DNA from 3 places in the Sporosarcina sp. P12(2017) genome. Region 1 is predicted to be linked to each of the others. Evidence: riboswitches for the same ligand, from Rfam matches in the RefSeq annotation. Region 1 holds a riboswitch; each other region holds the start of a gene.

Region 1 (9,910 bases):
CGGGTGAAGAGCAGAAAATATTTGAACTACCTGATGTCGTCACTAAAATGATCGATAATGGCTGGATCGGCGCGAAAGCAAAGCAAGGCTTCTATGTGAAAAAAGGCCGAGACATTATGGAATTGGATATGAAGACATTTGAATATGTTCCTATGCAGAAAATGAAAGCGCCTTCAATAGAAATGGCAAAGCAGCAAAAAGGACTAGGTAATAAAGTGAAGACGTTACTGTATGCAAAAGATCGTGCAGGCGAGATTTTGTGGAATACGTTAACACCGACGATGCTATATGCTGCACAACTTCACGGTGAAATTGCAGACGATATCGTTTCAATCGATAACGCAATGAAATGGGGCTTCGGCTGGACACAAGGACCGTTTGAAATATGGGACGCAATCGGCGTGAAGAAGTCTGTGGACATGCTGAAAGAAGAAGGCAAGGAAATCCCTAAACTTGTTCAGTCATTACTCGATAAAGGCTATGAAACTTTCTATAAAGAAGAGAATGGCGATACGTACTTCTTCGATGGCTCGGACTATCAAGCAGTGCAAGTAAATGAGAAAGCGATCAACTTGAAACAGTATAAGAAAAAGCACGGTGTCATCAAGAAGAACTCTGGCGCAAGCTTGATTGACCTTGGAGATGGCATAGCTTTACTGGAATTCCATTCACAGTCAAATGCAATCGGTTTGGACATCATTCAGATGATCAACTTCGCAGTAGATGAAGTGGAGCAGAACTTCAAAGGACTTGTAATCGGGAATCAGGGCAAAAACTTCTGTGTCGGTGCGAACCTTGGCATGATTTTAATGGAAGCACAAGATGATAATATCTTTGAACTCGACTTTGTCATCCGCTCTTTCCAGAACGCGATGTTGAAGATTAAATATAGTGGCAAGCCGGTTGTTGCGGCACCATTTCAGATGACGCTAGGTGGCGGAGCAGAAGTTTGTCTTCCAGCTGCACATATTCAGGCATCTATGGAAACGTATATGGGACTCGTTGAAGTAGGGGTAGGCTTGATTCCAGGTGGTGGCGGAAACGTCAACTTGTATCAGAAGCATCTAAAAGGTTTGCCAAATGGTGTACCTACTGATTATCAACATATTGCGAATAAAGTATTCGAATCGATCGCCATGGCGAAAACGTCGACATCTGCTGAAGAAGCAAGAGAGAACAACTTCCTCGACTTTGCAGACGGCGTTAGTGTCAATCCGGATCATCTAATCTACGACGCGAAGCAAGCTGCTTTGTCATTATTCGAAGCGGGCTATGTAGCACCGAAGAGAGCGAAAGTGCCTGTAACTGGCGACTCAGGTTATGCGACGTTATTACTTGCAGCTGAAGGGATGTTCAGTTCTGGATTCATTAGCGAACATGATTTAAAAATTGCGAAGAAACTCGCATACGTACTGTCTGGCGGAAAGATTCCATATGGTACACGTGTCGATGAGCAATACTTACTTGATTTAGAACGCGAAGCATTTTTAAGTTTAGTGGCAGAACCGAAATCACAACAGCGTATGCAGCATATGCTAGTCAAGGGTAAGCCGTTACGTAACTGATGAAAGATAGCTAAAGGAGGAAACAGAATGCGCGAAGCAGTCATTGTAGCCGGTGCTCGAACACCGATTGGAAAAGCAGGAAAAGGTTCTTTGGCAACTGTCCGTCCGGATGATCTTGGGGCGTTGACTATAAAGGAAACATTAAAACGTGCGGGGAATTATGATGGGCCGATCGATGACTTGATCATCGGTTGTGCCATGCCTGAAGCGGAACAAGGAATGAACGTCGCACGTAACATCGGGGCATTGGCAGGGTTACCGGATACGACACCTGCCGTAACGGTCAACCGCTTTTGTTCATCCGGTTTGCAGTCGATCGCTTATGCGGCAGAACGCATCATGCTGGGTCACTCCGAAGCAGTTTTAGCGGGTGGTGTTGAATCGATGAGCATGGTTCCGATGATGGGGAATACGATTCGTCCGAACTATAAACTGGCGGAAGACGCACCGGAATACTATATGGGAATGGGGCATACAGCGGAGCAAGTGGCGCAGAAATACGGTATCTCCCGTGAAGATCAGGATGCGTTCGCAGTGGAATCACATAAACGTACCGAAGCGGCGATTAAAGAAGATAAATTTGTCGATGAGATTGTACCAGTTGAAGTAACGAGACGTTTTGTCAATGAGGACGGCAAGTATCAAGAAAAAACGGTTTTATTCGAAATGGATGAAGGCGTACGTCCTGGTACGACGTCTGAAATACTCGGGAAATTACGTCCAGCATTCGCAGCGCAAGGTTCCGTAACAGCCGGTAACGCGTCACAAACATCCGACGGTGCAGGAATGGTTTTATTAATGGATAGAGAAGTAGCTGAAGAGCGTGGATTACAGCCAATGGCAAAATTCCTTTCTTTCGCAGTAGGCGGCGTGCCACCGGAAGTGATGGGGGTTGGACCGATTGTGGCTGTGCCTAAAGCGTTGAAACTTGCAGGTCTATCTATTGAAGACATCGATCTTTTCGAGCTCAATGAAGCATTTGCCTCTCAGTCACTCGCAGTTATTCGCGAACTTGGATTGGATCCGGAGAAAGTGAACGTCAATGGGGGAGCTATTTCATCAGGTCATCCACTAGGTGCGACAGGAACTATTTTGACTTTGAAATTGATTAATGAATTGAAACGCCAAGGCAAAAAGTACGGTGTCGTCACGATGTGTATCGGTGGCGGAATGGGAGCAGCCGGAGTGTTCGAAGTTCTATAAAAATAAAACAGACAAACAATTGGGGGAAGTTATATGACTAAAGCTATGGAGGGAACTACTATGACAGATTTCGTAAAAGGTGGAGCATTTTTAACTGAGGACATGGACGCTAGTCGCGTATTCACGCCAGAGGATTTCACAGATGAGCAAAAGATGATCGCCAAAACAACGGAAGAGTATGTGAAAAATGACGTAACACCGTTGATTGAAAAGCTGGAGAACCATGAATTTGAAAACTCTGTCACATTGCTGAAGAAAGCTGGAGATCTAGGTCTTCTAGCGGCAGATATTCCAGAAGAGTATGAAGGTCTTGCACTGGATAAAATTTCATCCGCATTGATTGCTGAAAAATTATCCGTAGCAGGAGGCTTCTCGATTACACACGGTGCGCACGTAGGGATTGGTACATTGCCGATTGTATTATTCGGTAACCATGAGCAAAAAATGAAGTATTTGCCGAACTCTGCAAGTGGAGCGAAAATCTCCGCTTATGCATTGACAGAGCCAAGCTCAGGGTCAGACGCATTAGGCGCGAAGACCACTGCTAAATTAAATGCTGCAGGTACACACTATGTACTAAACGGTGAAAAACAGTGGATCACGAACTCTGCATTTGCTGATGTATTCGTAGTATACGCAAAAGTAGATGGCGACAAATTCACGGCATTTATCGTAGAAAAAGAATATCCAGGCGTTTCAGTAGGACCGGAAGAGAAGAAAATGGGTATCAAATCATCTTCTACACGTACGTTGATTCTAGAAGACGCACAAGTACCTGTTGAAAACTTATTAGGTGAAATTGGCCGCGGACACGTGATCGCGTTCAACATCTTAAACATCGGTCGTTACAAACTTGGAGTAGGTACGATTGGCGGATCAAAGCGTGCACTTGAATTGGCTATCAAATACGCGAATCAGCGTAAGCAGTTTGACACACCGATTTCTTCATTCAACTTAACGAAAGAAAAGTTTGGTACGATGGCTTCTAAGTTGTACGCAACAGAAAGCTTGATCTATCGTACGGTTGGGTACTTCGAAGAGCGTAACGCGGCGATGAGCCCTGAAGAGCAAAAAGACGGCGCGAAAGTGGCGGCTTCCATTGCTGAATACGCAATTGAATGTTCGATCAATAAAGTAGTAGGTTCAGAAGTGTTGGATTATATTTCGGACGAAGCCGTTCAAATTCACGGCGGTTACGGCTTCATGGCTGAGTACGAAGTAGAGCGTATCTACCGTGACTCCCGTATTAACCGTATCTTTGAAGGAACGAATGAAATCAACCGTATGATCGTTCCAGGCACGTTCTTGAAGAAAGCAATGAAAGGCGAATTGCCATTGCTTCAACAAGCACAAGCATTGCAGGAAGAGTTGTTAATGCTTATGCCAGAAGAAGTGGGCGACGAAGCATTGGCTCAAGAGAAGGCGCTTGTGAAGAACGCGAAGAAGATCGGTATCTTGGTTGCGGGACTTGCAGCACAGCGTTACGGCACGAAATTGGATCAGGAGCAGGAAATTCTTGTGAACATCGCGGATATTGCGAATGATCTATTCGGTATGGAGTCTGCATTACTTCGTACGGAGAAGGCGATCAATAAGAATGGTGAAGAGAAAGAGAACCAAAAGCTTCTCTATACACAAATCTTCTGTCAAGAAGCGTTCGGACGTATCGAAGCGGCAGCAAAAGAGACATTGCTTGCAGCGGTCGACGGTGACAACCAACGCATGATGATTTCTGCGTTGCGTAAGTTGACTCGTAATAATCCATATAACTTGATTGCGAAGAAGCGTGAAGCGGCTGAGAAGCTGATCGAAGCAGAGAAGTATATTGTTTAATCATAACTTAGACAAAACGCCTCCTATGTGGGGCGTTTTTGTTTTGGGAGAATTGGAGAGGTAGTTCAAGAACAAATGCGTTAGAGTGGTGAATATAGATAGAGAGTGCGAGGGGATTGAAGCTCCAGCTGGGGACGCTTTCCTGAGGGCGTGGCTTACTCAAGGCAGTCTATGAAAGCACATGCTCCTAACGCTGCGCTTTTACTCGCAAAAGCCGTCCTTCGCTACGGCTCTCGCTGATCCTCCAGGAAATGCGTCCCCTCCGAAGCGCCAATCCCCAATCCCAACAGATTGACAGCCTCTAAAAGCACAAACACAACAGCAATCAAACGCCGCTAAGTTAGCACCGCCCCCCTTAATTTGCTATACTGAAAAAAAGGAGGGATTGACAATTATGACTATGACATACTACGGCTATCCAAAATGTACCACGTGCCGCAAAGCGAAGAAATGGCTTACGGACGAAGGGATTTCATTCGAAGACAAGAACATCGCCGAACAACCTCCAAGCGAAGACGAACTACGCAACATGATCGCGAACTCCGGACTCGAAATGAAAAAGTTTTTCAACACAAGCGGTAAGAAATATCGTGAGCTTAACTTAAAAGACAAACTACCAACCATGACGGACGATGAAAAGATCGCGCTCCTCGCTTCAGACGGAATGCTCATCAAACGCCCAATCGTTTCTGATAACCAAAAAGTGACCGTTGGATTTAATGAAACAACGTTCACAGAAACGTGGAAGAAGTGATCTAGAATCTTGTCTTTATGCGGGAACTATGGCAAACTAAGGGTAGATAAACTATTATATTTTTGGAGGTAACGACATGAGCACACCAAAAGATTTACGTTATTCAGAAGAGCACGAATGGGTAAAAGAAGAAGACGGTAAATACCGTATCGGAATCACACATTTCGCACAGTCTGAACTAGGGGATATCGTATTCGTTGAACTGCCACAAGTGGGCGATCAATTGAAATCAGATGAGCCTTTCGGAAGCGTTGAATCAGTGAAAACGGTTTCTGAATTGTACGCTCCACTAACTGGTAAAGTTGTAGAAGTGAACGAAAACCTTGAAGATAGCCCGGAATTGGTTAACGAATCTCCATACGAAGGTGCATGGATGGTAGTAGTTGAAATCGATAACAAAGCTGAATTGGATGAGTTAATGACAGCTGAGCAGTACGAAGAAATGACAGCTGAATAATATTCTAAAAGAAAAAGCGCTGGCACGTCCCAGCGCTTTTTTACACGCTAGGAGGAAACAGGATGGACCCGAAAGTTCTCATTGTAGAAGGCGGTTCGGATCGTAAGCGGCTAGTGCCAATCCTTGCAGAGCCTGTAGAGATTCTTTGTACGAATGGCACCATCAGTGCGTATCATATTGAGGAACTGCTTGAACCATACGAGCAGCAAGACCTGTTCGTCTTTATGGATGCGGACGCGTCAGGTGAGTCCATTCGTAAGCTGTTCAAACAACTGTATCCAGAAGCGAGACATTTATATACCGATCGTCTCTACCGCGAAGTAGAAACGACGCCCATTAAACTATTGGCTAGCATTTTAGCTGCCGCCAATTTTAAAGTACATTCCAAATACTTGGCAGGTGGACCACATGAATAATTGGACAATTGAAGACTGGCAACGCGCACAGGCGGCAGAGCAAGTAGCCGCTTTTTATTTATATACACCGATGTGCGGAACGTGTGCAGTCGCTTCAAAAATGCTCACGGTGATCGAGACAATGTGTCCGAAATTACCGATTGGAAAGGCAGACTTGAATTACGTGCAGGAAATCGCAATAGAATATGAGGTGGAAAGTGTCCCTTGTTTACTCATTCAGCGCAAAGGACAGCCTTTAGAAAAGATTTACGCCTTTCAATCCGTCCCGTACTTGCTAGAGAAGCTCAGTTGACAATAGATATAAAAGTATGGTATAAGTAGTTAATCAATTGAATACGTAACTCTTATAAAGAGCGGTGGAGGGAAGTGCCCTATGAAGCCCGGCAACCGTCACGTTTGTGAAATGGTGCCAATTCACTCAAAGCCTAACGCTTTGATAGATGAGAGAAATGGTAACGTACATAACTACATACGTTCGGCCTTTCTGCTTGTCTGCAGGAAGGCTTTTTTTATTCTAAAGCGGAAAGCGCCGTGTAGGCTCGACAGGCGTTGGAAGACTTCCCACAAAGGCGCACTTTGCCTTTTTGGAAAGTCTGAAACGACCCGAGGAGCTGGCATCTGCAGCTGGATGAAACAAAAGCGGAGAGCGCCGTGTAGCTTTCTAAAACACATAATGAAAAGACTTAATAAAGGTGGTGCGGAAAATGATTCAACTAACAAACGTTCATAAAAGATTCCAATTGAACCGTTCAGAAATTGTCGCAGTAGATGATGTGACATTAGCCATCGAAGAGGGAGAAATTTTCGGCGTCATCGGATATAGTGGGGCAGGGAAAAGTACATTAATTCGACTATTGAACGGTCTTGAAACACCTACGTCCGGTAGTATTATGATTCACGGACAAGAAATGACGACATTGAAAGGTGCTGGCCTTCGCAATGCGCGTCAGAAAATCAGTATGATTTTCCAGCACTTTAACTTACTGTGGTCAAGAACAGTAGAAGAGAATATTATGTTTCCTCTTGAAATTGCTGGCGTGAAGAAATCGGCACGTAAGCAAAAAGTGAAAGAATTGATTGATCTCGTTGGACTGACAGGCCGTGAGCAGGCGTATCCATCACAGTTATCAGGTGGTCAGAAGCAACGTGTTGGCATTGCGCGTGCGCTTGCAAATGATCCCGAAGTATTACTTTGTGATGAAGCAACTTCCGCACTCGATCCCGAGACGACGAATGCGATTCTGGATTTATTGACGGATATTAATGAACGTCTTGGATTAACAATCGTTTTGATTACGCATGAAATGCACGTAATCCGAAAAATCTGTCATCGCGTGGCGGTCATGGAAGCCGGACAAGTCGTGGAAGCGGGCAATGTACTGGATGTCTTCCAATCCCCTCAAGCGGATATTACGAAGCGTTTCATTTCGCAGGTGACCGATACAGGCGATACGGATGCCGCGATGGCCCATCTGCAAGAAGAAGTACCGCAGGGAAAGCTAGTGAAATTGGCTTTCATCGGAGAGCGTACGGAGCAGCCGGTGCTTGCTGAGTTGATTCGTAAATTCCCGATTGATGTCAACATCGTGCAAGGAAATATTTCGACTACGCGTGACGGTGCATATGGCACACTGGTACTTCAATTGGTAGGGGACACGGCGGTAATTGATGAAGCCCTCAACTTCTTGGATGCTAATGAAGTAAAGACGGAGGTGCTGGTACATGATTGAGCAATGGTTCCCGAATGTTGATTGGGATAAAATGTGGCAAGCAACGGGCGAGACGCTTTATATGTCTGCCTACTCAACGTTCTTTACATTTGTCTTCGGTATCGCACTTGGTCTGTTGTTGTTTTTAACAAGTCCTGGTCAGTTATGGGCGAATAAAATCACCAATGTCATTACAGGAGCATTCGTGAATATATTCCGATCGATTCCATTTATCATTTTGATTATTTTATTGATTCCTTTTACGAAGTTATTATTCGACAGTATGCGTGGACCGAATGCCGCATTGCCCGCATTAATTATCGGCGCCGCCCCATTTTATGGCCGTATGGTGTTGATTGCATTGCAGGAAATCGATAAAGGGGTTATCGAAGCAGCGCGCTCAATGGGGGCTAAAACGTCAACGATCATTTTTAAAGTATTGTTACCTGAATCCATGCCGGCACTAGTCTCTGGAATTACGGTAACCTCGATTGCGCTTGTCGGATATACGGCAATGGCAGGAGTGATCGGTGCAGGTGGTCTAGGTACGCTAGCGTATTTGGAAGGGTTCCAACGCAGTCGCGAAGATGTAACCATAATGGCAACGATTTTGGTATTGATTATCGTGTTTATCATTCAATTCATTGGTGATTTCATTGCAAAACGTTTGGACAAGCGATAATAGGATTTTCAGGGAGACCTGTTAACCATAGAAATATTCCATAATGGAGAGGGAGAAATGTGGATATGAAGAAGTTTTTATTCGGTCTATTCGCAGCAGTACTAGTGCTTGCACTGGCAGCTTGCGGATCGAAAGACGAAGGTACTAAAGATAATGCAGCACCTGATGTAGATGGAGCAGAAAAAGGCGAGAAGACATCGTTAGTAGTCGGTGCATCTAACACACCACACGCTGTGATTTTGGAAGAAGCTAAGCCATTATTAGCTGAAAAAGGCTATGATTTAACAATCGAGAGTTACACAGATTATGTACTACCAAACAAAGATTTGGACGAAGGTACACTGGATGCGAACTATTTCCAACACATTCCTTATCTAGAGAGCCAAATTGCCGATTTCGGTTATGACTTCGTCAATGCAGGCGCCATCCACATCGAGCCAATCGGTGTGTACTCTAAGAAATATGACTCATTGGAAGAATTACCCGACGGCGCGACGATCTTAATCAGTAACTCTGTTGCAGATCACGGTCGTGTACTTGCTATGCTTGAAGAAAAAGGATTGATCAAGCTGGCGGATGACGTGGAAAAAGTGAAAGCTGAAGTAGGCGATATCGTAGAAAATCCAAAGAACTTGGAGTTTGATGCGAACTACGAAGCAGCGTTAATGCCACAGTTGTATAATAACGATGAAGGCGACGCATTATTAATTAACTCCAACTTCGCTATCGATGCAGGGTTGAACCCAATGGAAGATTCAATCGCATTGGAAGATAAAGAGTCTCCATATGTTAACGTAATTGCTGTAAAGGGCGGTAACGAAGACAGCGATGCAACCAAAGCATTGGTAGAAGTATTGAGTTCAGAGCAAATTCAAGAATTCATCTTGAATGAATGGTCTGGATCAGTCGTTCCCGTACAATAATAAGGTGAGGGTCGGTAGCTAATGTAGCTGCCGGCTTTTTTATTTGGATGAATGGTGGGTGGAGTGGTTTGGTTGCTCAATGTTTGGAGTTATCCGCTCAATGTTGTGGGCAATCCGCTCTATGGGGTGGGCGGAGTGCTCAATGTGCTGTGCAATCCGCTCAATACGCTGAGCTATCCGCTCAACACGCTGTTTGGAGCGCTCAAAGTGTTGGGGCGTCCGCTCCTATGCAGTGCGCGGCTCGCCCAATGATTTGCGCTATCCGCTCAACACCCCGCGTGAACCGCTCAATCCGCTGCGCTATCCGCTCAACCCCGCGCGTGAACCGCTCAATCCGCTGCGCTATCCGCTCAACACCCCGCGTGAAC
Region 2 (9,910 bases), on a different contig from region 1:
TGCAGCAAGCATCAGTTTAGCTTCACGTTCTGTAATGACTTCTTCTTCAATTAAACGGATAATGACATCTTCCGCCATAGTAGATGACGCTTCACTCTCTAAAATCTCTAACGCTTGTTCAAGTAAGTCCTTGCGGGAGTTGGTACGTACCCTGTAAATCCGGATGTAGCCTCCTCCTCCTCGCTTAGACTCAACAGCGTAACCTCTCTCGACGGTAAACCGGGTTTTGATTACGTAATTAATCTGTGATGGTACACATTGGAATTTCTCAGCAATCTCATTTCGTTTGATTTCAATAGAAGCGCTATCTTCCTCTTCTATAATCGACTTCAAATATCCTTCTATAATGTCAGAAATATTACGCATCTCGTCACCTCTTTTCGCTCGTTCATCTAGTTGACTTTGACTATCTTTGACTTGATTGTATCGCAAGAATTAGGCGGGATGCAATTCATTTGTTTGTATGTATACATGATTACGTTAAAAGAAAACTTGTTGCTAGGTTGTCACAACAGGCTATTAATTATTCAATTAGTCACCGAATTAAAACAAGACGAATACTTTTCACTTACGGCCAACTACTGCAATCCTCCTAAATAGAATTCTGAATGAATAGAAAAAACTGAAGAGCAGATCCACATAGCGGATTGTCTTCAGCACAAGGTATACGTATATTTACTCATTCTCTATTTATATAATGATAGGTTCTTTGCGCAACGGTTCGAGATCGACTACGAAGCCCATGTCTTCAAGCATTTTTTGATCTTGATCATTTTCCTGACCGGCTGTTGTGAGATAGTCACCGATGAAGATAGAGTTTGCAGCGTAGAGGCCTAGTGGCTGCAGGCTTCGCAAGTTGACTTCACGTCCACCCGAAATGCGGATTTCTTTGCTAGGGTTGATGTAGCGGAATAGGCACAGGACTTTTATGCAGTAGCGTGGATCCAGTTCTGATGTCCCTTCTAATGGTGTTCCATCAACTGCATGCAGAAAGTTCACAGGTATTGAGTCAGCGTCCAGTTCGCGTAGGCTACGCGCCATGGAGATGATATCTTGCTTTGTTTCCCGCATGCCAACGATGACGCCTGAACATGGAGATATGCCTGCTTCTTTAGCCAACCCTACAGTGTTTACACGATCATCGTATGTATGCGATGTAGTTATACTTTCGTGATGCTCTGCGGATGTGTTCAAGTTGTGGTTGTAGCGATCTACGCCCGCCTCTTTCAAACGGGTTGCTTGGCCTGGCTTCAAAATACCTAGGCAAGCACATACCGTCATTCCTTTGTGTTTTTCTTTTATCTGCTTAACAGAATCAATGACTATGTCCAGTTCACTGTCACGCGGTCCCCGTCCACTTGCTACGATGCAATAGGTGCCCGCTTTATTAGCGGCAGCACGTTCTGCACCTTCTAGTATCTCTTCCGATTTCATCATCGCATACTTTTCGACAGGTGCTTTTGAAATGATGGATTGTGCGCAATAACCACAGTTCTCCGGACATAATCCTGATTTCGTATTGATGATCATATTCAGCTTTACCTTATTTCCGAAGTAATGTGATCGAATCGAGTACGTCGCGTGCAGTAATAATAGCAAATCTTCATCTGGGCTATTCAATATTGCGAGTGATTCCTCGTCAGTTAATACATGCCCTTCCAGTACTTGAGTAGCCAGCCTTTGGTAGTTCATTATAGCGTACGCCTCACTTTCAAGTGTTTTGAGATTCTAAACGCGAATATGCCTGACAGTACAGCCAGAATTAGATCTTTTGGCAAAGGAGGCATCATCCATAGCCATGCGATCTTGTAGGTAAACACGTCTGGTGCAGCAGCCCACATCTTGTACGCAAAATACATCCAGCTTGTGCCTACTATATAGTTGATTGCCGTAGCGACCAGTGCCGCGGTAATATATGCAGGCATGGTCTGACTTCGCTCGACAATCTTCCCGGCTACATAAGCTATTAAAATGAAGGTAAGAATAAAGCCAAACGTTGGACTCAAGATTTGACCGAAGCCGCCTGAAAATTTAGCGAAGACCGGTGCACCTGCTAATCCTATTAACATATATACCGTCATAGATAACGCACCTAGACGGCTGCCAAGTAATAGTCCTGATAAAATTGCGAAAAACGTTTGTAATGTAATAGGTACTCCACCAACTACTAAAAACGGCACGAAGGATGTGATGTTTGCTCCAATCATCATTAATGACGCGAACATTCCACTGTATACAATGGTTAGTGCACTGAACCTACTTACCGGTTGCCTCTCCGTTGCTGTTGCCATCATGTCACCTCTTTTATATTAGTTACCATAAAAACAATAATAGTTAACGCATAATATGTCAACACATTTTATTTTATAGTTAACCCATAAAAAACAAATAAAAAAGACTGCAGCAAAATGCTGACAGCCTACTTCTTCTCATCAATCTGTTCTTCTTTTTCTTTACGAAACAAAACGCTTGAGATCAATCCACTGAATATAGCAGCCCCAATTGTAATGTACACACGCATATCATAAGCAACTTCTTCGTAACTGCTACCTATCATAATCCAAGCAATTGTACCTACAAGAACAGCGATTGGAAATGAATATTTAAAGAACCGCATAATTCCTCACCTTTTCGAGTTGTTTCATTGATTTTAGCATATATATCGCAATTTCTCTATGCTCTAACTCCGCACTTCGAACTTCACCAAACATTCACTTGACGATATCCAACAAAGCCGCTATGATGTGGTTAGAATAATCTAAATAATTGAATAAGAAACATATCTTATCAAGAGAAGCTGAGGGACTGGCCCGTCGACGCTTCAGCAACCAGCCATATAGGCAAGGTGCTACTTCCAGCAGTCTGTCAAATTGACACTCTGAAAAGATGAGAGGGAACTAGTCATTGAGATTACAAAGCCTTCTAATATACTTGAAGGCTTTTTTTGATTAGAAAAAGCAAAGGGGAGATGGAATTATGTCATTGCTAGATAAACTACAAACAAACGTCTTAACGGCAGATGGTGCAATGGGGACGATTTTATATTCTTACGGAATTGATTACTGTTATGAAGAACTAAACGTAGAAAAGCCTGAAATTATAGAGCAGATTCACCAAGACTACATCGCAGCCGGCGCAGATATTATACAGACGAACACTTACAGTGCAAATGCGAACAAATTAGCTCGCTACGGCTTAGAAAGTCATGTAACAGAATTCAATAAAGCGGCCATTCAAATTGCAAAACGCGCAGCAGCACCTGGGGGACAATTTGTACTCGGTACAATTGGCGGCCTGCGTGGCATACGTAAAAGCGATGCTACATTGGATGAAATAGAAAAAGTCGTACTAGAACAAGCGAGTGCATTATTGGCAGGCGATCCGGATGGTCTTCTATTGGAAACATATTACGACTTTGAAGAGTTATCATCTGTTGTGACAACGTTAAAGAAAATCACGGATGTTCCATTGATCGCACAAGTTTCTATGCATGATCCCGGCGTATTACAGAACGGACTCTCATTAAATGATGCACTTCATCAACTTGAATCTCTTGGTGCAGATATCGTAGGCGTCAACTGTCGCTTAGGCCCTTACCACACGATTCAAGCATTCGATAATGTTACATTACCGGAACAAGCATTTTTATCCGCATATCCAAACGCCAGTCTATTAGATGTGGAAGATGGACGTATTGTCTATGAATCTGAAGCAGAATACTTCGGACGCGCTGCCGTATTACTTCGTGATCAAGGCGTTCGGTTGATCGGTGGATGTTGTGGCACAACACCTAAGCATATTAAAGCAGCGAAAACACAGTTAACGCGACTTGCACCTATCACAGAAAAGGTCGTACATCCGGAAAAGCCTATCGTGATTCATGAAGCGGGACCTACAAAACATCAACCTCTTCATGAAAAAGCGAAAACAGAGCGTACGGTAATTGTAGAACTAGATACACCGCGCCACTTGGAAACAGAAGATTATATCAAGGGTGCAAATGTGTTATATGACGCAGGAGTTGATGCTATAACAATGGCAGATAATTCACTTGCTTCCCCTCGCATCAGCAACATGGCGATGGGTTCAATCGTTAAGATGAAACATAATATCCGCCCGCTTGTACATTTAACGTGCCGTGATCACAATCTTATCGGCTTACAATCACATTTGATGGGACTCGATGCATTAGGCATTCACGATATCCTAGCTGTAACAGGCGATCCGACAAAAGTTGGCGACTTCCCCGGTGCAACAAGCGTCTACGATGTATCTAGCATGGAGTTATTGCAGTTAATTAAGAAATTGAATGAAGGGATTTCGTTCTCCGGTAAGCCATTGCGCAAGAAAGCAAACTTCTCTATTTCAGCAGCTTTCAATCCGAACGTACGCGTAATTGATCGAGCTGTACAACGACTCGAGAAGAAAATTGAAGCGGGTGCAGACTATTTCATCACGCAGCCGGTATACACGAAAGAAAAGATTATCGATGTATACGAAGCCACAAAACACTTGGATACACCGATCTTCATTGGCATCATGCCATTGACAAATATACGAAATGCAGAGTTCCTGCATCACGAAGTACCGGGTATCAAGCTTTCAGAAGATGTGTTGGAAAGAATGCGTGAATGTGGAGATGACCGTGAAAAATCAACTGAAACAGGTCTTGAAATCGCAAAAGAATTGATTGATACAGCAGCGCAGTATTTTAATGGGCTGTATATCATCACACCATTCCTCCGTTACGATATGACATTAGAGTTGTATGAGTATATTAAGGAAATAGACCAGAAGAAGAAGGAGAGGGAATTAACACATGCAGAGACATCCTATTGAAGAGCAACTAGACAAACGAATCCTGATCATTGATGGTGCGATGGGGACGATGCTGCAAGCGGAAGATTTCTCAACGGAAGACTTCGGCGGAGAAGAATATGATGGATGTAACGAATACCTAAGTGTGTTACGCCCCGATGTTTTAGAGAAAATTCACGATGAATATTTAGATGCTGGTGCTGATATCATTTGTACAAATACATTTGGTGGTACTCCCCTTGTCTTGAATGAATTTTCACTTGGTCATCGTGCAGATGAAATTAATGCAAAATCTGTGGAAATCGCGAAAAAGAGTGCAGCGAAGTTTTCTACACCAGAATGGCCACGTTTTGTCGCAGGTGCGATCGGACCTACAACAAAGACGCTTTCGGTTACGGGCGGCATTACGTTCGATGAACTATCCAATGATTTCTATGTGCAGGCAAAAGCCCTTGTAGAAGCAGGCAGCGACTTGATACTGATGGAAACGAGTCAGGATATGCTAAACGTGAAGGCCGGAACGATTGGTATTAAAAAGGCGTTCGAAGAGCTTGGACGCGAAATTCCTATCATGATTTCAGGGACGATCGAGCCGATGGGTACAACACTTGCTGGACAAAGTATTGAAGCTTTCTATATTTCCATTGAACATGTCCACCCACTTTCGGTCGGCTTAAACTGTGCGACAGGTCCTGAATTCATGACGGACCATTTGCGTTCATTATCTGACTTAGCGACAAGCTATGTAACTTGTTATCCAAATGCGGGATTGCCAGATGAAGAAGGACATTATCATGAGTCCCCTGATTCTCTATCGAAAAAGCTGGAAGGCTTCGCTGAAAAAGGCTGGTTGAACATGGTTGGTGGTTGCTGCGGTACAACGCCTGATCACATTCGCGCAATTCGTGAGGTAGTAAAAGATAAGGCTCCACGCAAGATGCCGGAAAATCCTCATGGTCATGCCATTTCAGGGATCGAACCTTTGCTTTACGACGATACATTGCGTCCATTATTAATCGGTGAACGTACAAACGTTATCGGTTCACGTAAATTCAAACAATTAATTGTAGAAGAAAAGTTTGAAGAAGCTGCTGAAATCGCACGTGCACAAGTAAAACGTGGTGCTCACGTATTGGATATTTGTCTTGCGAACCCTGACCGTGATGAATTGTACGATATGACTCGCTTCATGAAAGAAGTCGTGAAAAAAGTCAAAGTTCCTCTCGTCATTGACTCTACAGATGAAAATGTCATTGCAGAAGCATTGAAATTCTCGCAAGGTAAAGCAATTATCAACTCTATTAACTTAGAAGATGGTGAAGAACGCTTTGACGCTGTACTTCCTTTAGTAAAAAAATATGGAGCAGCTGTCGTTGTCGGAACGATTGATGAAATTGGAATGGCGGTCACGAGGGAACGTAAGCTGGAAGTTGCGTTGCGTTCTTATGATTTACTCGTCAACAAATGGGAGATTCCGCCCGAAGATATCATTTTTGACCCACTCGTCTTCCCTGTTGGTACAGGTGATGCGCAATACATCGGATCAGCCGTAGAAACAATTGAAGGAATTCGATTAATTAAAGAAAAACTTCCACGCACCTTAACGACTCTCGGTGTCAGCAACGTATCCTTCGGGTTACCGCCTGTTGGCCGTGAAGTGTTGAACGCTGTGTACTTGTATCACTGTACACAAGCAGGTCTCGATTATGCGATTGTCAATACAGAAAAACTTGAGCGCTTTGCTTCGATTCCAGAAGCTGAAATCAAGTTGGCGAACGACTTGCTGTTTACTACAACAGATGAAACACTAGCTGATTTCACGGATTTCTATCGTGGTAAGAAAAAAGAGAAGTCCGAAGATGATATTCCGAAAACTGTGCCTGATCGTCTCGCGTACTATGTAGTAGAAGGTACGAAAGAAGGTTTAATTCTTGACCTGGAAACAGCTTTGAAAACATACGATGCACCACTTGATATCATCAATGGGCCTTTAATGAAGGGAATGGCTGAAGTTGGACGTTTATTTAATGACAACCAGCTGATCGTAGCGGAAGTTCTTCAAAGTGCTGAAGTCATGAAAGCTTCTGTTTCCTACCTTGAGCAGTTCATGGATAAGAATGAAGACGATAGCGGAAAAGGTAAGATTATCCTGGCGACAGTAAAAGGTGACGTACACGATATCGGGAAAAACCTCGTAGAGATTATCTTAAGTAATAACGGATTTAAAGTAATAGACATCGGAATCAAAGTTACTCCAGCTTCATTAATTGAAGTGATCCGTAAAGAAAAACCAGACATTGTTGGCCTATCAGGTCTTCTCGTAAAGTCTGCACAGCAGATGGTGTTGACGGCACAGGACTTTAAAGCAGCAGGAATCGATACGCCAGTAATGGTTGGCGGTGCCGCTTTAACGAGACGCTTTACTGAAACGAAAATCGCACCCGAGTATGATGGCCCGGTTATTTTTGCAAAAGACGCGATGCAAGGTCTTGATTTAGCAAACCGTCTTCAAAGTACTGACAAAGGAGCGTTACTCGAAGAATTAGCGAATAGTATTGAGAAACGCGAAGCGAATGATGCGATTAAAGCAACTCGGGGTTCTACAGCAGTCGCAGTAAAGCCACGTCCTGTGAAAACGGTACGCACCGATGTGCCTGTATTTACTCCAACTGACTTACGTAGACGGGTCGTGAAAGATTACTCTGTTGCCCACCTACATCCTTATGTAAATATGCGTACTCTAATCGGTCACCACTTAGGTCTACGAGGAAATGTTGATAAAATGCTTGAAAGAAATGAAGAACGTGCAGTACAACTTCACGAGATGGTAACTGGGTTCTTGAAGTCCGATAAAATGACAGCTTCCGGTATTTATCAATTCTTCCCTGCTCAGGCAGACGGCGACGACGTAATCATTTACGATCCGGAAGATTCAACAACTGAAATTGAACGATTTACGTTCCCCCGTCAAGAAAAAGAACCGTTCCTATGCTTGGCTGATTACTTGAAAACAGTGCAAAGTGGTGAAATGGACTACGTTGCATTCATGCAAGTGACCGCTGGTAAAGGCGTTCGTGATTATGCTAATAAACTAAAGGAAGAAGGGAAATTCCTTGAAAGCCACGCATTCCAAGCAACTGCTTTAGAATTAGCAGAAGGCTTTGCTGAACGGATTCACCAAGAAATCCGTGACCAATGGGGATTCCCTGATCCAACAGACTTTACAATGCTTGAACGTTTCGCCGCCAAATATCAAGGCCAGCGATTCTCATTCGGCTACCCAGCTTGTCCAAATCTAGAAGACCAAGCTAAACTCTTCCGACTCATCAAACCGGAAGACCACGGCGTCATCCTAACCGAAGAATTCATGATGGAACCAGAAGCATCCGTATCAGCCATCGTCTTCGCGCATCCTGACGCACGATACTTTAACGCATGATTCAAATGCTGAAAGCGCCGGGTAGACTCGACAGGCGTTGGAGGAAATAAACAAAATCCGCTATCTCTAGTATTTCAGAGATAGCGGATTTTTCATAATGAAAACGGATTAACGGCATCTTCTGCGGCGGTGACAGCCTCCTCCACCCCACATGCCTCCCTGGCCTGGTCCAAATCCTGGTCCCATTCCCGGTCCTCTTCCTGGCATAATAGTAGAGCCCATAACGTTTTCAGTAGTTTCTGTATAGTAGTGCTGTGGCACACCGACTACGTGGTGTCGATTCACATTCACGATCGGATGAATAAATGGCATTTCCTGTTTAGTGAAGCAATCGTTAAAGCGGTACTGTGGCGGGCAAAACACGGGTTGGAAACCTTGTTGCTGTCCGCTTGGCATACCTTGCTGACCATGCATTCCATGATGATGTTGTTGGTGTCCCCACCCTTGCTGATGATGTCCGCCTGACATTCCACAATGTCCTTGATTCATTTCTCCACCTCCTTATACCCTATTACATGCGAGCTAACCAATTTGTTACGGGCTACCGCCATAGGATAGTAAAAAATAAAAAGCAATGTTCCTTATCCACTTAGATAAAGAACATTGCTGTATTTATGATAGTCTAGTTATAATTCACAACGTCTAGGTATAGAAGGCTTCTAATACCCTAGACTATTTTCAATCGATTCCAGCTTCCTTACAATACTTTCACACTCAGTTAATGCGTCGTGGACCGGCGCACCTTCGCCTACCATATTCTCAGAGCGTAAAAAGTCAGAGACACGACGCAACTCAGCTCAGCTGGATGAATGTATTGACGTTCCATCCTTTTTCACCCTTTTTTCTTAATATAATACACAAGACTGAACCACCTAATCACCTTCTATTTTATACGGATTACTGAATCAATTAAATTATTCTGTTTATTGAGGATGAGTGAAGTTAACGCTATGTGGGTATAGTACGATATCACCTATTTTCGAAGGAGAGAATAAATATGGAACGAAATAGAATTATACTATTTGATGGCGAATGTAATTTCTGTGACGCAAGCGTACAATTTATTATTAAACGTGACCCGTACAAACACTTTTCATTCGCTTCCTTACAAGATGATGTGGGTAGAAAATTTCGTAAAGACTATCAAATTCCCGATAACGTAGATAGCTTAGTATTGATAGAAAATGAAAAAGCCTATACAAAGTCAGGCGCAGCTTTACGTATCGCAAAAAAACTGGATGGTTTATGGCACTTAGCATTTCTATTCGTAATCATCCCACCAGCAATCCGCGATATCGCCTACGACTATATTGCAAAGAACCGATATAAATGGTTTGGCAAAAAGGAGTTATCCTGCATGTTACCTTCACCTGAAGAACGTAAACGTTTTATCTCGTAAAAATTTTAACTATATATCCAAGTATACTAAAAAGACTGAAAACAAGCCCCGATGTTTCTGGAGCTGCTTTCAGTCCCAGCCTCCCTATTTACGGAAGGCTTTTTTCATGAAGTTAATTCCTTATATTCTTCGTCAGTGAAAGCACGGGATCTGGTTAAGAAACGTTTCCCTTCCACTCCTTCGAGCGAAAACATTCCACCACGTCCATCTACCACGTCAATAATTAACTGCGTGTGCTTCCAATACTCAAACTG
Region 3 (9,910 bases), on a different contig from region 1:
TATATAGCTTGAAACTCAGTAGGAAATTCTTTTTCTATAAAACTTCTTGTCATTTCTTCTTCTACTTCACCGAATAGTTTTTTCAATTCTTTCGAAGCGTATTTTACAGGTGTCTTAATATCCCCTGTAAATAGTTCTGCGTAATCATGGTTCAAAGCCTTTTCATATAGGCTTTTCCAATCCACATTCTGTCCAGATTCCTCTTCAACTGTCCCGAGGAACTGAGCAATTTTTGTTACTTTAAATGAATGGCTAGCGACAGAATGCTCCTGAAATTTGAACTTTCCAGGACAACGAATAATTAGTTCTAAATCAGATAAGCTTTTAAAGTATTGGTGTACTCCCACAGCATTCATCACCTTTATTTAGTATTTACAGCTTAAAAACATTCCTATTCATGTTTTTAAGAGGGGCTTGTCTACATGCAACACTATTATATAGTAACCCTAATGCAGACAGAATTATACGGATAGGGAAGAATTCCACTTAGCAACAAATATATCCAATAACTAATTATAGAATAACTAGATCACGGGTGATGATGTTTAGACTCTTTATAATGTGGAATAGTATTTACAGAACATCACATAAGGAGTGGTAAGCATTATGGCTAAAATTGCAACAGTACTTGGTGATATGTTTGAGGACTCAGAATATATGAAACCGGCTGCCGCGTATAAGGAAGCTGGACACGAAGTAGAAGTGATTGGCGCTGAAGCAGGAACAGAAGTAACGGGTATGAAAGAAAATACAAAAGTGGGAATTGATAAAGCAATTGCTGACGCTAAATCGTCAGATTATGACGCATTATTTATTCCGGGCGGGTTTTCACCGGACATTTTACGTGCAGATGATCGTTTTGTGAAATTTGTCAAAGAATTTATGGATGCAAAAAAACCTGTATTCGCAATTTGTCATGGTCCACAATTGCTCATTACAGCGAAAGCGCTTGAAGGGCGAGATGCAACAGGATATACGTCCATTCGTGTAGATATGGAATATGCAGGTGCAAAATACGCAGACAAAGAAGTAGTAGTCTGTCAGAACCAACTTGTAACAAGCCGTACACCTGACGATATTCCAGCTTTTAATCGCGAATCACTAAAAATTTTAGAAAAATAATAAATACTTCGATCGTCAAGGTGTAAAAGCCTTGACGTTTTTTTGTGTCTTCTGCACATTAAACCGCTGCTTACAACATACGATAACCATACATTTTAACATTCGTTGAAAAAGATTCTCAATTGTACTTGAAAAAGGTTCTCAATGAGAGTATGCTAAAAGCAACGAATAAATCGGAAAGACGATCGCGTCTTACAAATGAAAGGTCGGGGATCTAACATGTATAAGATTGTTGCGTTGGCGGTAGTAGCAGGGATTGCATTAGGTGCAGCAGCTGGATTTTCCTTTGGAAGTAAAGAACTGACAGGTATGTTCGCCGGATTGGCGGCACTTGCGTTTATCGCAGCACCGGCAGCGGTCGTCTATGCAAGTGAAAAGAAAAAATGGCATCAAGCTCACTAATACAAAAAAGCATCCAAAATTTTGGATGCTTTTTTGTATGAATGTAATCAAATATTTCCAAGTCTTATTTCTACGAGAGATTAAATCTCAATATGCAGACCATCCATTGTCAGCTTCCATGATGACACCGTTAACATAAGAGGATTCATCTGATGCAAGGAATAGTGCAATGTTTGCGATCTCTTCCTTTGTTCCAGGACGGCTCATCATATTTACGCCTCTTAGAGCTTGTTTCATGCCGAATTCATCTGGTTGAGTTAGGCTGTTTGTAATATTAGTTGGGATTTGTGCTGGTGCAATTGCGTTACAGCGGATGTTTAAGGGACCGTATTGAGAAGCGACACTTTTTGTCATCCCTGCCACCGCGTGTTTTGATGCGGTGTAAGCCAGACCACCTCGACCACCTGTCACCGCTGAGATAGAAGCCATGTTGACGATCACGCCTGCTTTTTTCTCTTCGAAAATAGTTAATGCTTTACGAGTTGCACGCATGACACCTGTTGTGTTGATCGCTAATACTTTGTCCCATATCTCATCCGTAACTGTAGCTGCAGCGTACATATTGTCCATAATACCGGCATTGTTCACTAGAATATCCAGTGTGCCGAATTGCTCCACTGCTGTATCAGTCATTCTTTGTACATCTTCTTCCACCGTGACATTGGTCTTAACTGCCAGCGCTTGACCGCCAGCATTTTTAATCGTCTGGACAGTTTCTTCTGCACCTTCCATATTCATATCTGCGATGATAAGCTTCGCACCTTCACGGGCATAGAGCTCAGCAATTTCTCGTCCAATTCCAGACCCGGCGCCAGTTACTACTGCTACTTTATTTTCTAAACGATTCAACAATCTCGCCTCCAATAATAAATGTATGTTCTTTTTCAGTATATACTTTAACATCTAACTATTGAAGGGTTTAGCATCTTTTCTTTAACTACAAAAAAACTCGAACTGCCATAGTGTAACTGACGGTTCGAGTTGTGCGGTTTATTATTATTGAATTTTTACGCCTTCTACTATTTCTTTTGCAGCATAAAGAGCTTGTTTTACATCAGCAATCAAATCATCTACATCTTCTACACCAACAGAGAAGCGTAGCAAACGATCATCCACTCCACGGCGATTACGTTCTTCTAATGGGATATCCATATGCGTCTGTGTAGTCGGATACGTGATGAAGCTTTCCACACCGCCCAAACTCTCGGCAAATGAAATGAGGTTCATGTTTTCAAGGAATGGTCCTACCCATTCACTATTCTGTACTCGGAATGACAACATACCACCGATTCCAGCGTAGAGCACGTCGACAATGAGAGGTTCTTGTTCTAAATAAGATACCATCGCTTTTGCATTTGCGTCATGCTGTTTCATGCGTAAATGTAATGTTTTCAGACCGCGTACGACAAGCCATGAATCAAGAGGGGACAATGTAGCCCCAATCGCATTATGGTTAGTAAATAGACGTTCGCATAATTCCTCACCCTTTGCGACGACTAAACCTGCTAGTACGTCATTATGTCCACCGATATATTTCGTTGCGCTATGAATGACGATATCTGCGCCTTCTTCAATAGGTCGCTGGAAATAGGGTGTTAGGAATGTATTATCGACAATTAGCAATAAGCCATGCTTTTTCGCCAATTCTGCATACGTCCTAATTGCTATGTTTTGCATTAATGGGTTTGTAGGCGTTTCTAAGAAAATCGCTTTTGTACGATCAGTAATCGCTTGCTCAACTTCTGAAACATCATCGAACGATAAGTATCGCGTCTTAACATTGTACGTCTCTTCATATTGATTAAATAAACGATAGGTGCCGCCATATAAGTCTTCAGGTGCCAGTAGTTCTGAACCTGTCTTAAATAAGGATAAAATTAGTTGAATGGCTGCCATTCCGGAACTACACGCAAATCCTTGATCACCGGATTCCAAGTTCGCGATACCATCCTCTAAGATAGAACGCGTAGGATTTTTTGTTCGTGTGTAATCATATCCCGTCGATTTCCCTAGACCTTCATGGTGGTACGCTGTAGACAAGTAAATAGGCGTATTGACTGCTCCGGTTTTCTCATCACTGTGGTTCCCGAGTTGTACTAATCTGGTTTCTAATCCATTGTTTGTCATGAATATCCATCCCCCCAGCAAAATAAAAAAGAACCTCTTCTTTTCGAATAGGCCCTCGAACATACAAGTGTATACAGTATTCTCATCTTCAAGGTGGTGTCACCCTTGGAATTAGCACCGTGCCTGAGGCTGGTTGCTGAGACATCGCTGGGCCTATCCCTCCGTCTCTCTCGATAAGAATATTCACAATATAGGAAAAACTGTTGACGGATTTATTCTATCATGCGGATATACTAGAAGCAAGCTTCCTTTTATCGTCATCGGCTGATTTTTTGTTATTGCAAAAGATTTGCTATACTTATAGAGCTATTCATGACAGAAAGGAGATATTTAATTTGGCTTGGAGTTATGTCGCCCTAGCGGCTGTTATAGAGATTTTCTGGGTAGTCGGTCTCCGTTACTCTGAAACGGCAATTCAATGGACTGGAACAGGTGTGGCCATTGTATTAAGCTTTTATTTCATTATCAAGGCATGCGAAAAATTACCTTCAGGCACGGTGTATGCAGTCTTTACCGGGTCGGGAGCCGCGGCAATCCTTTTGGTGGATATATTCGTCTTTCAAGCAGGTTTCACGTGGGTTACGCTGACTTTTATCGGATTAATTGTCATCGGGGTAGTTGGCATCAAGTTGACTACAGATGAACAAGTAGATACTGAAGGAGGTGGCTGACGATGGCTTGGGTGTACTTGGCTATTGCCAGTCTCGGTGAGATTTTTGGTGTGGTAAGCATCAATTACTATTTACAAAAACGTTCTATTAAAAGATTGTTACTCATTGTCGGGATATTTGGTTTCGGCTTTGTTTTCCTGTCTCTTGCTATGCGTGAAATTCAGATGAGTACAGCCTACGCAGTATGGACCGGTTTAGGAGCAGCTGGAGCTGTATTGATGGGGATTTTGATATTCAAAGAATCTGCTAGCGTCAAACGCCTTTTCTTTTTATCGCTCATTATTCTCGGTGCTGTTGGCTTAAAATTATTCGGATAAAGGGAGTGGACACACTGGTTTATTGGACACGATTTAATTTCGACGGGTGGTCAGTAATACTAGCTGCTACAGAAAAGGGACTTTGCTACGTGGGGCTAGCCGAAAATAGTTTAGAACAACCGAAGGATTGGGCTAAGCGATTTGATAATGAAGGATTAAAGGAAGACGAAACAAAGCTTGAAGTCTATAGCAATCAGCTCAAAGGGTATTTTTCGGGGAGGACTAACGATCTTTTAGCGCTGCCTCTTGATTTAAAGGGAACACCATTTCAACTGCAAGTATGGGAAACGCTACAACAGATACCCTATGGTGAAGTCGTAACCTATTCAGAAATTGCAGAACAAATAGGAAAAGCATCAGCTGTTCGCGCTGTAGCATCTGCAATAGGCAAGAATCCTGTATTGATCGTGGTGCCTTGTCACCGTGTGATTGCAAAGAGTGGAGGATTGTCAGGCTATCGAGATGGGAAAGAGCATAAAAGGAACCTGCTGCAACTGGAGAAATCGCGCTTGATAAGTGATAGGACGGAGTGAGCAACATGAAATATAAGCAGATTAAACCGAAGAAAATATATGAAGAAGTGGCGGATAGTTTATTGGGTTCTATTCAGTCTGGAGAGTTAAAGCCAGGTGATAAATTGGATTCTGTGCAGCAACTGGCTGAAAACTTTACTGTTGGCAGATCAACAATTCGCGAAGCCTTATCAACATTACGTGCTAGAGGGCTTATCGAAATGCGACAAGGAGAGGGGACATATGTCAAGGAATTCTCACCCGTCGATATGATCTTCCCGTTACAGAGTGCCATGCTCATGAATCAACAGGATATTCAATATTTATTAGCTGTGAGAAAAATAGTTGAGACCGGAGCCGCGGCGAATGCAGCAGAATCCCGTACAGTATACGATTTGGAAAAGATGGAAACAGCACTCAATGAAATGAAAAAGCATGCCGGGGATATTTTGCTAGGTGAAAAAGCGGATTTGGACTTTCATTTTGCAATCGCAGAAGCAACAAAAAATCCGTTGTTGGTAAACTTGTTGAGCCAAGTTGCGGGACTGATGAGTGAATCGATGAGAGAGACGCGTCGTATTTGTCTTTATTCGGAGACTGCGACAGTAGAACGTTTGCATGATGAGCATGAGGCCATCTTTTTAGCGATTAAATCACAGCAACCAGAAAATGCGTCAAGTACTATGCAAGCCCATCTTCTGAATGTGGAGTCTGTTCTAATAAATCATTGGAAGTCAGTAAAAGAATAACATTATTCACTCATTTTCTTTTGAGTGAATTTTTTTATAGCCAAATAAATGAATGCTCTGTCAATTGACAGAACTTTGTAGTATGCTATGTAAAATGTTAGTCATCTGATGACCTGTCGATTGCGCGGGGGTGTCCTAGTGAAGGAGTGAAGTGAGATGAAAGTAAGCTTATTTATCACGTGTCTTGTAGACATGTTCTATGCAGAAGCCGGTAAAGACATGGTTGAAGTATTAGAGAGACAAGGCTGTGAATTATCGTTTCCAAAAGGACAAGTATGCTGCGGACAGCCTGCTTATAACAGCGGTTACGTAGAAAATTCAAAATCAGCAATGAAGAATATGATTAAGACATTTGAAAATGCGGAGTATGTTGTCACACCTTCAGGATCTTGTGCGACCATGTTTAAATTGTATCCTGATGTTTTCAAAGATGATCACGATTGGTTACCAAGAGCACAGGAGCTGGCAGATAAAACATATGAGTTCACTCAGTTCCTTGTAAATGTATTGCAAGTGGAAAACGTAGGAGCAAAATTGATAGGAAAAGCGACGTATCATCCGTCTTGCCATATGACGAGATTACTAGGCGCTAGTGAAGAACCGAGAAAGCTTTTGAATCAAGTGGAAGGACTGGAAATGATCCCTTTACCCAATGCGCATAATTGCTGCGGATTTGGCGGAACATTCTCCGTTAAGATGGGAGATATCTCTGAACAGATGGTAGATGAGAAGGTCGATAGTGCCATGGCGACAGAGGCAGATTATTTAATTGGGGCGGACTGTGGCTGCCTCATGAATATTGGAGGGCGTGCAGAGCGTATGGGCAAGCCGATCAGGGTTATGCATATCGCGCAAGTATTGAATAATCACGAGTAAATTAAAAAAGTGAGGTGATAGCAATGGCGATGAAGTTCAGCAAGAAAAACTTTACAGATCGAACAAAGGATAATATTTCAGATGATTTCATGAGACAGGCAGTGGCGAGTGCACAGGAACGTTTGCATGGCAGAAGACTAGACGCTGCAGAAGAGTTAGGTAGTTGGGAAGAATGGCGTTCACACGGAGAAGAAATTCGTCAGCATGTTCTTGAAAACTTGGATTACTATTTATATCAGCTAAGTGAAAATGTTGCACAACGTGGTGGTCATGTGTTTTTTGCGAAGACAGCTGAAGAAGCGAGTGATTATGTTCGGGATGTCATCAAGAAAAAAGATGGCAAAAAAGTAGTGAAGTCGAAATCCATGGTAACAGAAGAAATTAATCTAAATGCCGTTCTAGAAGAAGCTGGATGCGAAGTCATAGAGACAGACTTAGGCGAGTATATCCTTCAAGTAGATGATCATGATCCACCCTCACATATTGTAGCACCAGCACTTCATAAAAACAGAGAACAAATTCGTGAAGTTTTTGAGCAGAAGTTAGATTATCAAAATACTTCTAAACCTGAAGAATTAGCTTTGCATGCACGTGAAAAACTGCGTCAAGAATTCTTGGATGCAGACATAGGTGTTACTGGCTGCAATTTTGCGATAGCTGAAACGGGCTCAATTAGCCTCGTGACGAATGAAGGGAATGCACGACTAGTCTCTGCGTTGCCTAAAACACAAATTACGGTAATGGGGATGGAGCGGGTAGTACCTTCCTTTGAAGAATTCGAAGTACTGGTCAGCTTATTGACACGAAGTGCAGTAGGTCAAAAATTGACGAGTTATGTGACGGCGTTAACAGGTCCTAGAGATGAAGGGGACGTAGATGGTCCTGAAGAATTTCATTTAGTTATCGTCGACAATGGTCGTTCTGAAATTTTAGGGACAGAATTTCAGTCGGTGTTGCAATGTATCCGATGTGCTGCGTGTGTCAACGTGTGTCCTGTTTATCGTCATATTGGCGGACACTCATATGGCTCCATTTATTCAGGCCCGATCGGTGCTGTGCTATCGCCATTGCTTGGAGGTTACGACGATTTCAAGGAGTTGCCTTTTGCTTCCACACTTTGCGGAGCGTGCACGGATGCTTGTCCGGTGAAAATCCCTCTTCACGAACTACTTCATACACATCGACGCATTATTGTGGAAGAAGAAGGTCGATCACCTATTTCCGAAAGACTGGCAATGAAAGCATTTGGGATCGGTGCTTCTTCCAATCCGTTGTACTCTATGGGATCAAAGGTAGCATCTACTGCGATGAAACCATTGACGAAAAATGACCGAATTTCAAAAGGTCCGGGACCACTGAAAGACTGGACAGATTTACGAGAGTTCCCGGCTGTCGGAAATACGCGTTTCCGTGACTGGTTCTATGATCAGAAAGGGGGCAAATAAGCATGGTAGGATCAATTCAAAACCGCGCCACATTTCTAGAAACCATCGCGACACAACTAGGTCGCGAACCCAAAAAGAAAGTAGAAAAACCGATCTGGAAACATCAGCCTCAACGCACAGTGTTAGCGGATGCTTCAATAGATGAATTACTCGAAGTATTACGTGTACAATGCGAGCAAATTCATACGGATATCGTGGAAACGACAAAAGAATCGTTGTCGGTTGTGCTGGATGAAGTCGTAAAAGCTTACGGTGGCGGACCGCTATCTCTATGGAGAGACGAACGCTTTGAGGAATATGAATTATCGGTCCTACTAGAGACAAAGTGGCCGTTAGAACAGATTGAAGTCAATAGCTGGGATCCTTCAATTAGAGTGAAGAATATCGAATTGGCTGAACAAGCGAATATCGGTATCACATTCAGCGACATGACCCTCGCAGAGTCCGGCACGGTCGTACTCTTCAGTAGTGCAGACAAAGGTCGTTCCGTCAGCTTGCTCCCGACGCATTATATTGCGTTAATTCCTAAAAGCACGCTAGTCCCAAGAATTACCCAAGCGTCAGATATGATTCGAGAAAAATTAAACAATGGCGAGCAAGTCCCGTCCTGCATCAACTTCATCACAGGTCCAAGCAACTCCGCCGACATCGAAATGAACCTCGTCATCGGGGTTCACGGCCCCGTCAAAGCAACATATATCGTTATAGAAGACTGCTGAAAAATGAAGTGGCGACTCACTTGTTTAAAAAGTGGGAAGCTTAAGCAGAATCAATTTCCATTCAAAAATAAATACGTTAGACAGAAGTCAAACTCCGAATTGAATCGGGTCTGCCTTCTGTCTTTTTTCTAATGAAGTAGAAAAAGCGAAGCGCTAAGAGCAGATATTTTCACCTAACCGCATTTGGAAAGCTAGGCCCTCGGGAAAGCATCCGCCGAGAACGTCGATCAACGTTGCCTCCACGTTCACATTTCTTTCGTGAGCTTTTCATTACTAGCGTCAAAAAGCTATATTTCTGAAATCGATTCACCAGTTAATGATTACTTTGCTGAGAAATAGGGGAAATAGTGTATAATGACAATATTATTGCAGCGGAAGAAGGAGACGACTATGACTTCATCATACAAAGACGACAGCTTAGCGTTACACACAGACCTATATCAAATCAATATGGCCGAATCGTATTGGGCGGACGGCATTCATGAACGGAAAGCCGTATTTGAAGTGTATTTCAGAAAAATTCCATTCGGTAACGGTTATGCGATATTTGCTGGCCTTGAACATGTACTGAAGTATCTTGAGGAGTTTTCATTCACAGAAAGCGATCTAGATTATTTACGAGAAGAGCTTGGGTTTGCGGATGACTTCCTCGATTATTTGAAAGGCATCCGTTTCACTGGAGACGTTTACTCCATGAAAGAAGGAGAACTCGTTTTCGCGAATGAACCAATCATTCGGATTGAAGCGAACCTGATTGAAGCGCAGTTGATCGAAACAGCATTGCTAAATATTGTTAACTACCAGACATTGATCAGCACAAAAGCTAGCCGTATCAAGCAAGTAGTAAAAGATGACATTGTGATGGAATTCGGGAGCCGACGCGCGCATGAAATGGATGCCGCAGTTTGGGGCGCGCGTGCAGCGGTCATTGGTGGCGTGGAGTCCACGAGTAACGTACGTGCAGGAAAAC

The links. Region 1 has a riboswitch for S-adenosylmethionine ahead of CSV80_RS13950 (methionine ABC transporter ATP-binding protein). Riboswitches for the same ligand answer to the same signal wherever they lie in the genome.
Region 2: another riboswitch for S-adenosylmethionine. It lies ahead of CSV80_RS04795 (bifunctional homocysteine S-methyltransferase/methylenetetrahydrofolate reductase); the one in region 1 lies ahead of CSV80_RS13950 (methionine ABC transporter ATP-binding protein).
Region 3: another riboswitch for S-adenosylmethionine. It lies ahead of CSV80_RS10730 (methionine biosynthesis PLP-dependent protein); the one in region 1 lies ahead of CSV80_RS13950 (methionine ABC transporter ATP-binding protein).

The regions. Positions count from the first base shown of each region.
Region 1 covers NZ_PDYL01000018.1:22,493-32,402, forward strand. The annotation lists gene CSV80_RS13915 (3-hydroxyacyl-CoA dehydrogenase/enoyl-CoA hydratase family protein) at 1-1,565, shown strand, start outside; gene CSV80_RS13920 (acetyl-CoA C-acetyltransferase) at 1,593-2,768, shown strand; gene CSV80_RS13925 (acyl-CoA dehydrogenase family protein) at 2,829-4,601, shown strand; gene CSV80_RS13930 (arsenate reductase family protein) at 4,996-5,355, shown strand; gene gcvH (glycine cleavage system protein GcvH) at 5,432-5,812, shown strand; gene CSV80_RS13940 (toprim domain-containing protein) at 5,875-6,228, shown strand; gene CSV80_RS13945 (thioredoxin family protein) at 6,221-6,520, shown strand; SAM riboswitch class I at 6,570-6,675, shown strand; gene CSV80_RS13950 (methionine ABC transporter ATP-binding protein) at 6,933-7,958, shown strand; gene CSV80_RS13955 (methionine ABC transporter permease) at 7,951-8,619, shown strand; gene CSV80_RS13960 (MetQ/NlpA family ABC transporter substrate-binding protein) at 8,685-9,542, shown strand; gene CSV80_RS17690 (hypothetical protein) at 9,615-9,794, shown strand; gene CSV80_RS13965 (hypothetical protein) at 9,796-9,910, shown strand, end outside.
Region 2 covers NZ_PDYL01000004.1:155,106-165,015, forward strand. The annotation lists gene CSV80_RS04775 (CtsR family transcriptional regulator) at 1-366, opposite strand, end outside; gene bioB (biotin synthase BioB) at 691-1,695, opposite strand; gene CSV80_RS04785 (biotin transporter BioY) at 1,692-2,291, opposite strand; gene CSV80_RS04790 (hypothetical protein) at 2,420-2,617, opposite strand; SAM riboswitch class I at 2,782-2,893, shown strand; gene CSV80_RS04795 (bifunctional homocysteine S-methyltransferase/methylenetetrahydrofolate reductase) at 2,977-4,839, shown strand; gene metH (methionine synthase) at 4,820-8,257, shown strand; gene CSV80_RS04805 (hypothetical protein) at 8,366-8,746, opposite strand; gene CSV80_RS04810 (thiol-disulfide oxidoreductase DCC family protein) at 9,255-9,656, shown strand; gene CSV80_RS04815 (DUF779 domain-containing protein) at 9,761-9,910, opposite strand, start outside.
Region 3 covers NZ_PDYL01000011.1:114,320-124,229, forward strand. The annotation lists gene CSV80_RS10710 (HD domain-containing protein) at 1-347, opposite strand, end outside; gene CSV80_RS10715 (type 1 glutamine amidotransferase domain-containing protein) at 607-1,122, shown strand; gene CSV80_RS10720 (hypothetical protein) at 1,342-1,524, shown strand; gene CSV80_RS10725 (glucose 1-dehydrogenase) at 1,612-2,373, opposite strand; gene CSV80_RS10730 (methionine biosynthesis PLP-dependent protein) at 2,521-3,651, opposite strand; SAM riboswitch class I at 3,731-3,831, opposite strand; gene CSV80_RS10735 (DMT family transporter) at 3,987-4,322, shown strand; gene CSV80_RS10740 (DMT family transporter) at 4,325-4,639, shown strand; gene CSV80_RS10745 (methylated-DNA--[protein]-cysteine S-methyltransferase) at 4,645-5,172, shown strand; gene CSV80_RS10750 (FadR/GntR family transcriptional regulator) at 5,178-5,900, shown strand; gene CSV80_RS10755 ((Fe-S)-binding protein) at 6,057-6,776, shown strand; gene CSV80_RS10760 (LutB/LldF family L-lactate oxidation iron-sulfur protein) at 6,800-8,221, shown strand; gene CSV80_RS10765 (LutC/YkgG family protein) at 8,224-8,940, shown strand; gene CSV80_RS10770 (nicotinate phosphoribosyltransferase) at 9,331-9,910, shown strand, end outside.